One region of the Rossellomorea sp. DUT-2 genome, then DNA from elsewhere that is predicted to be linked to it. Evidence: riboswitches for the same ligand, from Rfam matches in the RefSeq annotation. Region 1 holds a riboswitch; the other holds the start of a gene.
The links. Region 1 has a riboswitch for S-adenosylmethionine ahead of ACOSV2_RS16590 (homoserine dehydrogenase). Riboswitches for the same ligand answer to the same signal wherever they lie in the genome.
Positions count from the first base shown of each region.

Region 2: linked by a shared signal. The riboswitch ahead of mmuP (S-methylmethionine permease) and the one ahead of ACOSV2_RS16590 (homoserine dehydrogenase) in region 1 are both predicted to bind S-adenosylmethionine.

Region 1 is NZ_JBQPEO010000004.1:276,895-281,328, reverse strand. Features, by position in the region: gene ACOSV2_RS16595 (aspartate kinase) at 1-1,126, opposite strand, end outside; gene ACOSV2_RS16590 (homoserine dehydrogenase) at 1,171-2,418, opposite strand; SAM riboswitch class I at 2,569-2,679, opposite strand; gene ACOSV2_RS16585 (DUF2254 domain-containing protein) at 2,940-4,325, shown strand; gene ACOSV2_RS16580 (hypothetical protein) at 4,370-4,434, opposite strand, start outside.
Region 2 is NZ_JBQPEO010000003.1:685,744-690,177, forward strand. Features, by position in the region: gene ACOSV2_RS14410 (isochorismatase family protein) at 122-694, shown strand; gene ACOSV2_RS14415 (AAA family ATPase) at 743-1,249, opposite strand; gene nei (endonuclease VIII) at 1,351-2,172, opposite strand; SAM riboswitch class I at 2,311-2,417, shown strand; gene mmuP (S-methylmethionine permease) at 2,510-3,922, shown strand; gene mmuM (homocysteine S-methyltransferase) at 3,891-4,434, shown strand, end outside.

The DNA of each region.
Region 1 (4,434 bases):
CTACATCATTTCTATCAACCAGTGCACTTAATCCTACGGGGGATTCCCAAAGGGACGCCTTTGCAATATGGTAGTCATGAAAAACGTTGGTAACCTTCTCTTTTACCTCATGTGTGGATTTGATCTGACCGATCACGGATACCTTAGATAGATCCTCTCTTTCTTCTGTATGAGAGTAAGCTTGGTCATACTGTCCAACGATTCTTTTCAACTCATGAAAATCCTGATCTTTAACGATGAGAACAAGATTTTCCTGGTATTTAATGATTTCTGTTTCAATATGATGGGAATCGAGATCATACAGAATCAGTGACTCTCCACCCTGACAGTCAAACATTGTCAGAACAGAAATGTCTTTCTGATAGGCTACCCCGACAATAGGGGCATTTCTCTGTGTTCTTCCGCTAATGACGGTCCCCCTTCCTTCATTCAAACTGGAACAAACCACAAGCGGCACATGATGTTCCTTCGCATGTTTAATTGCTCTTGGATGCAGGACACCAGCCCCCATGGTGGCTAAACGCAGCATCTCATCATAGGAGAGGGTGTCAATTTTTGCAGCCCGGGGAACGATACGCGGATCCGACGTATACACTCCATCTACATCCGTATAAATATCACACCTATCCGCCTTTAAAGCGGCCGCAAGAGCAGCTGCGGTCGTATCCGAACCACCCCTGCCTAATGTGGTCACCTCTCCTTTATCCGTGATCCCTTGAAAACCGGCTACCACGACGATTCGTCCTTTTGATAACTCCGATTTTATCCGATCAGTATCGATCGAGTTAATCTTGGCATTCCCAAATACTCCATCGGTTTGGATTCCCGCCTGTCTGCCTGTCAGGGATACGGCTTCCAGTCCCTTATGGTGCAGGGCCATTGTCAAAAGGGAGATTGCCACCTGCTCCCCGGTACTTAAGAGCATATCCATTTCTCTCTTACTGGGATCTGAAGAAAGTTCCCCTGCCAATCGTACAAGTGTATCAGTCGTTTTATTCATTGCTGATACCACAACGACGACATCATGACCTTTTTCTCTTTCTTTCATGACATGAAAGACCATGCGTTTGATTCGATCTGTAGAACCAACAGAGGTTCCACCAAACTTTTGAACGATCATACTCAATGATACCCCTACTTTCCATCAGACCAAATTTTTAAAGATTTCTTTTAAGAAACAACAGCTCCAGTCTTCACTTCATTTTCCAACGGTATTTCTTTTAAAATAGGGACGGCTTGAATATGGTCATGCGTCCGAAGAAGCGATTCCAATGTCTCTTTCCTGCCTTCAACAAATACGTACAAGTAATCGTCCAGCTGAATACGATCCTTTAAAATGAACGATGGAAGCCAGTTTTGATATTCATCCGTTTCACGGATTCTTAAGACCCATTGGTGGCTGCTCTCTTCAACAACCTCTTCCGTATTCACGGTACTTACGGCAGAGTCTGTATACTTCCTCTCTATCAACGACAGGAAATCCTCTACCATGGCGCTGCCTGTAGGCAATTTTCCAGCTCCCGGACCAAGCAGGGTAATCCTCCCTACAAGACTGCCCTTAAGAGATATGGCATTTTCCACATCCTCCACACCGTAAAAAGGGTGGGTGTCATGGACAAGGATGGGCTCTACTGCACCTTGGATATGGTCGACTGAATCCCGACGGAGAGAACCTACGTGCTTAAACCGTAATCGAAAGGATTCCGCTGCCTGGAGCCACTCTGCAGTCAGGTGGGATATCCCCTTACGTCGGATATTCTTCCAATCGGGCTGTCTGCCAAAAGCTGTTTGACTTAAAATAAGCAACTTATAGAACGCATCATGGCCTTCGATGTCATTTGTCGGATCGGCTTCAGCGTATCCTTTCTCCTGAGAAATCTTTAAGGCTGTATCAAAGGCAAGACCTCTTTTTCTCATTTGAGATAAGATGAAGTTGGACGTACCATTCAGGATCCCTTGAATTTGTCTGATCTCATTCACCTTCAGAAGCTGCCTGATACTGCCGATCACCGGGATTCCCCCGGCTGTCGTCGCTTCAAATCCGACCGATATCCCCTTCCTTTTCGCCTTCTCCAATAGCTCAGGACCATATTTGGCAAACATCGCTTTATTGGCCGTGACGATATGAACCCCCTTCTCAATGGCTTCGGTTAAATACGTATAGCTCGGCTCTTCCCCTACGATCGCTTCAAAGATCACGTCGAGGTCCGGGATATCCAGGATGTCTTGGAAATCCGTTGTGACGTTGATGGATGGTTCAATGCTCCGCTCTTTTGTGGGATCTTTAATCAGGATCGCCCTAACCTTCACCTCTTTACCCAGGACTTCCTTCAATCTGTCCTGATGAGTATCGATTGCTTCACAGACCCCTTGCCCTACTGTGCCGAACCCTAGAAGTGCCACATTAATCGTTGACATCATTCAGCCTCCTTTTATCGACTTTTCACTTTATACGTAAGAATGATTCATTCCAGTTGAAGACCCACTCGAGGGATATGAGCGGAAAAGAAAAAGGTATACAGAAAAGCCCTCTTCTTTTAAGAAGAGGGCTAAATGATCATGCTCCTCCCCTTATCTTCCAGATCCACATGGAATCTGTAGGAATTGGCACCTTTACAGTCTGATCCTGCAGGTTGCCGGGCTTCATCGGGCCTATCCCTCCGCCGCTCTTGATAAGAGATATAATGTTTCGTTTTGGTATTACTTTCTATTTGAGTATGAATTGGATTATAAAGGGGATTCATTCCTTCGTCAATACTATTTTTAGTATTTTTAAAAAATTCTTTCTAATATTACAGACCTCTTCATTCCCTATCGGTTTACTTAAATTTGCTCCCTGTCTGGGAGTTTATCAATCTAATTTGCAAAGAGACGTTTTAACCTGTTCTGCCAGGGAAAACTATTCCATATCCCTTTATTTGAAAGGAACCGGATCAATAATGCTGAAAAAAATGCTCCCCTTATCCATCAAAAAATATATGCTTATGTCCAAACGGCAGAGAATGCGTGAGATTCGGCTGACCATATGGTATATGCCGTTCTTTTATATTTGTTTTTCCATACTGCTTGTAGCACTCACACTCTATTTAGATCTGTATGCTGACATCTCTCAATATACCTTTAACTTCTTAAGTATGGATGCATCTGTTACACGCATGCTTGTCAGTACACTCATCGGGGCCATCCTGACGCTCAGTGCTTTCACCTTGAATTCACTGCTTGTTGTGCTCACGATGTTCAGTGGTCAATTTTCACCCAGGATGCTCCTGGATTTCATTTCGGACAAACAAACACAGCACGCCCTCGGGATTTTCAATGGCAGCTTTGTATATGTATTGCTCCTCTTTCTTTTTATCGGAAATTCAAAGGAAGAACTGTTTGTGGCTGCCCCGATCATGACGATCGGACTCGCTTTTCTTACTTCTGTCACCTTTATCTTCTTCATTAACCATGCGTCTACTTGGATGCAGGTACACAATATTACGTACAATATGAAGCAGGTTTCTGAAGTGATGATCCACCAGACGTTAAAAAATGATTTAGAAACCCATCGAACAACAGATAATGGCGACCTTATGGAACATGAGAAGGAGAACATCATTCACATACAGGCAAGGGAATCGGGATATATTCAGTTAATCGATTTCCATGGAATGATCGAACGGGCTATGCAGGATAACATCATCATTCAACTTCATTACAAAGTCGGAGATTATATATTGGCCGGCAATGAAATCATGAGTATTTGGGGACCTGAGACCAACGATATTTCGGATGGTTTTTATCTCACTTTCATTGAAATGGGGCATAAAGAGACCGAAATCCAGGACCTCCAAATGGGGATTCATAAGCTGGCTGAAGTTGCGATCAAAGCACTCGGAAATGATGATCCAAAAACGGCTTCTAATACGATTGACCAAATGGCTGACCTTATGCTGACGGTGGAGGATCACTTATCCTTCACTCCTCATTTGATCGACCGGGAAAGAAGAGTGCGGGTCATTCTCCAGTCCGAAGCATTTGATTATTACCTGTATCGCGGGTTTGGCTATATCCGGCATTATGCTAAAGACAATCATTTAATTATTACTGACATTGTGCGGGCACTGGCGCTCATTGCAGAATCCATCCAGCCATCCAAACACAAGGACATTTGGGAATTTGCCTGTAATACCATTGATCATATTGAAAGAGAGGTCATTTATGAATTAGATAAAACCTTTCTTCTTCAAGAAGTTCATAAGCTGGCACGCCTAACTGAAAACCTTAGGGAATATAAGAGAATCGAAAGTAAATTCTACCCTTATGCCAACGAAAACACGTAAAAAGCTTCATCTCTATTAATGAGATGAAGCTTTTTTACCAGGAATTAAATCCATGTTTCGACGATACTGGAATCTTCTCCTTGTGCTTTCGGTATAAGCGAGAAGCGTT
Region 2 (4,434 bases), on a different contig from region 1:
GCGCAAAGCAGGAAGCCAAAAGGTTTCCTGCTTTTTTGGAGTGTAAGAGGACTTTGTCAATGATAAGTCGAAACTATTCAAAGATAGGTGAGGAGAAAATGGAGATAAAGGAGTTTTTCTATTGAACCAAGCATTACTCGTGATTGATGCCCAGCAGGAATTAATCGAAGGAAATGAAGGGGAACAAGCGGTATTTCAAAAGGAGAGACTGATTGAAAACATCAATCGGGTCATCCAGAAGGCAGCCGAAACAGGTGCTCACATCGTGTTTATTCGAGATAAAGATGTAGGAGGCGGGGAAGGTGATGGATTCCAGGTTCACAAGGATATCCATGTTTCGGACGAGAGTGTGGTGTATGATAAATTAGCGACCAATTCGTTTTACGGTACGCCATTACTAAGCTATTTAAAAGATAAAAAGGTTGAACATGTTGTCATCATGGGATGCCAAACGGAATATTGTATCGACACCGCTGTTCGGTATGCAACCGTTAATGGATTGGACGTAACCCTGGTGGCAGATGGTCACTCGACGAAGGATTCATCTGTGTTAAAGGCTGAGCAAATTATCCAGCACCACAACAAGGCTTTGTATGGTCATTATAACGTGGATCATTTCTCCGACGTCAGACAATCGGATGAAGAGTTGTTTCAGCCCAAGCATGATTTTTATCGGGAGAAATACGGAATGTAGATCCGGAACAAGCCCCTTTTGTCTGGCAAAAAGCAGATGGAAGGGGCTTTATTTCATTATTTCTCTCATTTCGCTCACTAATTCCTCCACAGATTTATCCTCATTAATCAGCTGAAAGTCTGTCCTCATCCCTTTTTCCTTTACCTGTTTGTTGATCTCATTCACCTGTTCATCAGAAACATTTATATGGATGGATTGATCTCTTGACTTGACTCTATGCAGGCACCGTTCATGGTTTGCATGGACCCCAATCGTAACGACTGAAAAATCTCTATTGATACTTTCGAACATTTGGTCAAAGTAAGGCGTCAGTCCTGTGGATTCAAATACGATTTTGTCGTGCATGTCCAAGGCGTGTCGAATCCCTTTTTCGATGGCAGAAAAAACGTCAGATAGATAATCTTCATTGTCGATTTGTCTATCTTTCTTCACTTTCTTTGCCCAATCTTCCACCCTGATAAAGGGGATTCCAAACTTTTGGTCCATCAGGGTCCCGATGAACGATTTTCCGCTTCCTTTTGGTCCGATTAAAAGGTAGATAGTTTTATTGGTCATGGCATACCCCTCCTCCAATCCAATATGTGAATTGTTAGTTTCATTTTATCTTATCACCGGGTTCGCTTTCAATGATAGGGGCGGGGGGGGGGGGGACAGGTTCATTGTCCCTGGCAAACCGGACAAAAATACAACCGCCTCGAAGCAGCGACCGTCTTTTCAATTTCACTCCCACAAATAAAGCATGATGCCCCTTCTCGATTGAATACCCAATGACGATATTTCGAACGCTTCTCTCCTTTAGCTTTTAACTTCTCAACAAGCTCAAGATCGTTTGTAATCCCACCAGTCTTATAGGATTGCTTAATTAAATGAATGATCGCCTCTGATGCTTTCATCAATTGATCTTCCGTACAGTCAATCGGACGAAGAGAAGGGTGGATGTCTGCTGCAAACATGATCTCAGACCTCAAATAATTCCCGATCCCGGCTACAAACCCTTGATCTAATAAAAGTATCGACCACTTTCGTTTGTAGAATCGTTTTTCTTTCATTCTTTGAAGCAATTCATCCGCTGTTACTTCTTCACTCAAAATGTCGGGTCCCACTTTAGAAACGAAAGGATGCTCGGGCACCTCTTCGTCACGGAGGACATCAATATCGGATGCACTGTAAAGAAGTGCCGACTTTTTCTCATTATGTAGAGCAAGCCTTAGCTGTCGGTTGGTTTTCGGATAATTGTACAGGTTCCTGATATACCATTTTCCGTAAAGTTGGTTGTGAGAGTAAATGGTGTATCCGTTGTCAAAGCGGATGAGCATGGCTTTTCCTTTCGTGTCCACTCTCTTCACGATCGATCCTTTTAATAGGTCTTCGTAATCTTCCAAATGAGGGAAGGCAAAGTATACATCTTGTACGGTTTTATTCTTAAGAGCGCGCTCGACTCCATCAGCCGCTCTTCTGATTTCCGGACCTTCTGGCATGGCGGTTTCTCCTTTTTTAGTATAGTTATTCCCTTTTTAATCCTTAATGTAACATTGGGATAGGCTGGGGTACTAATCTATTTCATGGTCTTGACATTATTCCAATATATTGATAAAGTTTTAAAAAATCTAAATATTTTCTTATCCAGAGAGGTGGAGGGACTGGCCCTTTGAAGCCTCAGCAACAGGTCTGTGAAGATACTGTGCTAATTCCAGCGGGTGATTCAAACCCTGATAGATAGGAGCAATCTTTTATTTGTCGGTGACGCACTCGTTTAGGGTGCGTTTTTTGTTTGTTCACCCATTCCTCAATACATTTAGAAGGAAGGGTGTTTGTATGGAAAAGGCAGGACAGAGTTTTAAAAGGAAGATGAAGACGCGGCATTTGGTGATGCTGTCTCTTGGAGGGGTGATCGGAACCGGGCTTTTCTTGAGTTCGGGGTACACGATCCATCAGGCTGGACCGTTTGGGACGATCCTTGCTTATTTGATTGGGGCGCTGGTGGTGTATCTTGTGATGCTTTGTTTAGGCGAGCTTTCTGTCCATATGCCGGAGACGGGATCCTTTCATAGTTATGCTACAAAATTCATTGGTCCTGGAACCGGTTATACGGTGGGCTGGTTATATTGGCTGACATGGACAGTGGCATTGGGGTCGGAGTTTACGGCGGCTGGCTTGATGATGCAGCGCTGGTTTCCTTCGATTAGTGTATGGATTTGGAGCGCGATCTTTGCTGCGTTGATTTTTGTCCTTAATGCGTTGTCAGTGCGGTTTTTTGCTGAATCTGAATTTTGGTTTTCTTTAGTAAAAGTGATTGCGATTGTTGCGTTTATTGTGATTGGGACAGGGGCGATCGTCGGTTTCATCCCCCTCATTCATTCAGAGCCCGCTCCGCTTTTCTCGAATATCACAAGTTCTGGATTGTTTCCGAACGGGGCATTTGCCATCTTGATGACCATGCTTGCCGTGAATTTTGCCTTTTCAGGAACAGAATTGATCGGGGTTGCGGCGGGAGAAACAGAGAATCCATCAAAATCGATTCCTAGAGCCATCCGTACCACTCTTGTGAGATTGATCATCTTTTATGTAGGGACGATTGTAGTATTATCTGCTCTAATACCGAGCCAGTCAGCCGGTGTATTGGAAAGTCCTTTCGTAGCGGTACTTGGTCGGATTGGAATCCCGTATGCCGCCGATATCATGAATTTTGTGATCATAACGGCCATTTTATCAGCGGCAAACTCAGGTCTGTATGCTTCTTCCAGAATGCTATGGTCGCTTTCAGATAAGCAAACGATCTCACCGATTTTTGCCAAATTGACTGATAGGGGAGTCCCTCTCAATGCGATTGTATGCAGCATGCTTGGAGGGGGGCTGGCCTTGCTTTCAAGCATCATTGCACCGGGGACGGTCTACATCGTTTTGGTTTCGGTCTCAGGTCTTGCGGTGGTGATCGTGTGGATGAGCATTAGTGCTGCCCAATTTCTATTTCGAAGACAGTACATAAGGGAAGGAAACGATGTGAAAGACCTGGCTTATCGGACGCCGCTCTATCCACTCGTCCCCATTGCGGCATTTCTGCTTTGTCTCGCTTCCTGTATCGGCATTGCCTTTGATCCCACTCAGAGGATCGCCCTTTATTGCGGAATCCCGTTTATCGCCCTTTGCTATGGAAGCTATCATATAACACAATACGTAAAGAAAAGAGGAACAGGTTATGTCGAATCAACTGAAGCTGAATCCCATTGATGCTATTTTACAAAAACATTCCCCACTTATTTTAGATGGAGCGTTAGCCACAGAGCTGGAAACCCATGGCTGTGATTTAAACGACCCCCTTTGGTCTGCCCGTGTACTCCTTGAAAAACCGGAAGCGATTGAGAAAGTTCATGCTGATTATTTCCGTGCAGGAGCCGATTGTGCGATTACAGCCAGCTACCAGGCAACGGTGGATGGTTTTCGAAAGCGCGGAATAGAGAAACCGGAAGCGCTGGAATTAATCCGAAAAACGGTTACTCTTGCCAAACAGGCTCGGGATGGCTTTTGGAAGGAAGATAAGGGAAATTCGAATCGGCCGAAACCAATCGTTGCAGGTTCTGTAGGACCATACGGGGCATACCTTGCTGACGGCTCTGAATACGTTGGGAACTATGGAGTAAGCGATCAACATTTAGCAGGTTTCCATTTTCCCAGAATCCAGGCACTAGTGGAGGCGGGTGCTGATTTGTTGGCATTCGAAACCATCCCGTCCTTGCAGGAGG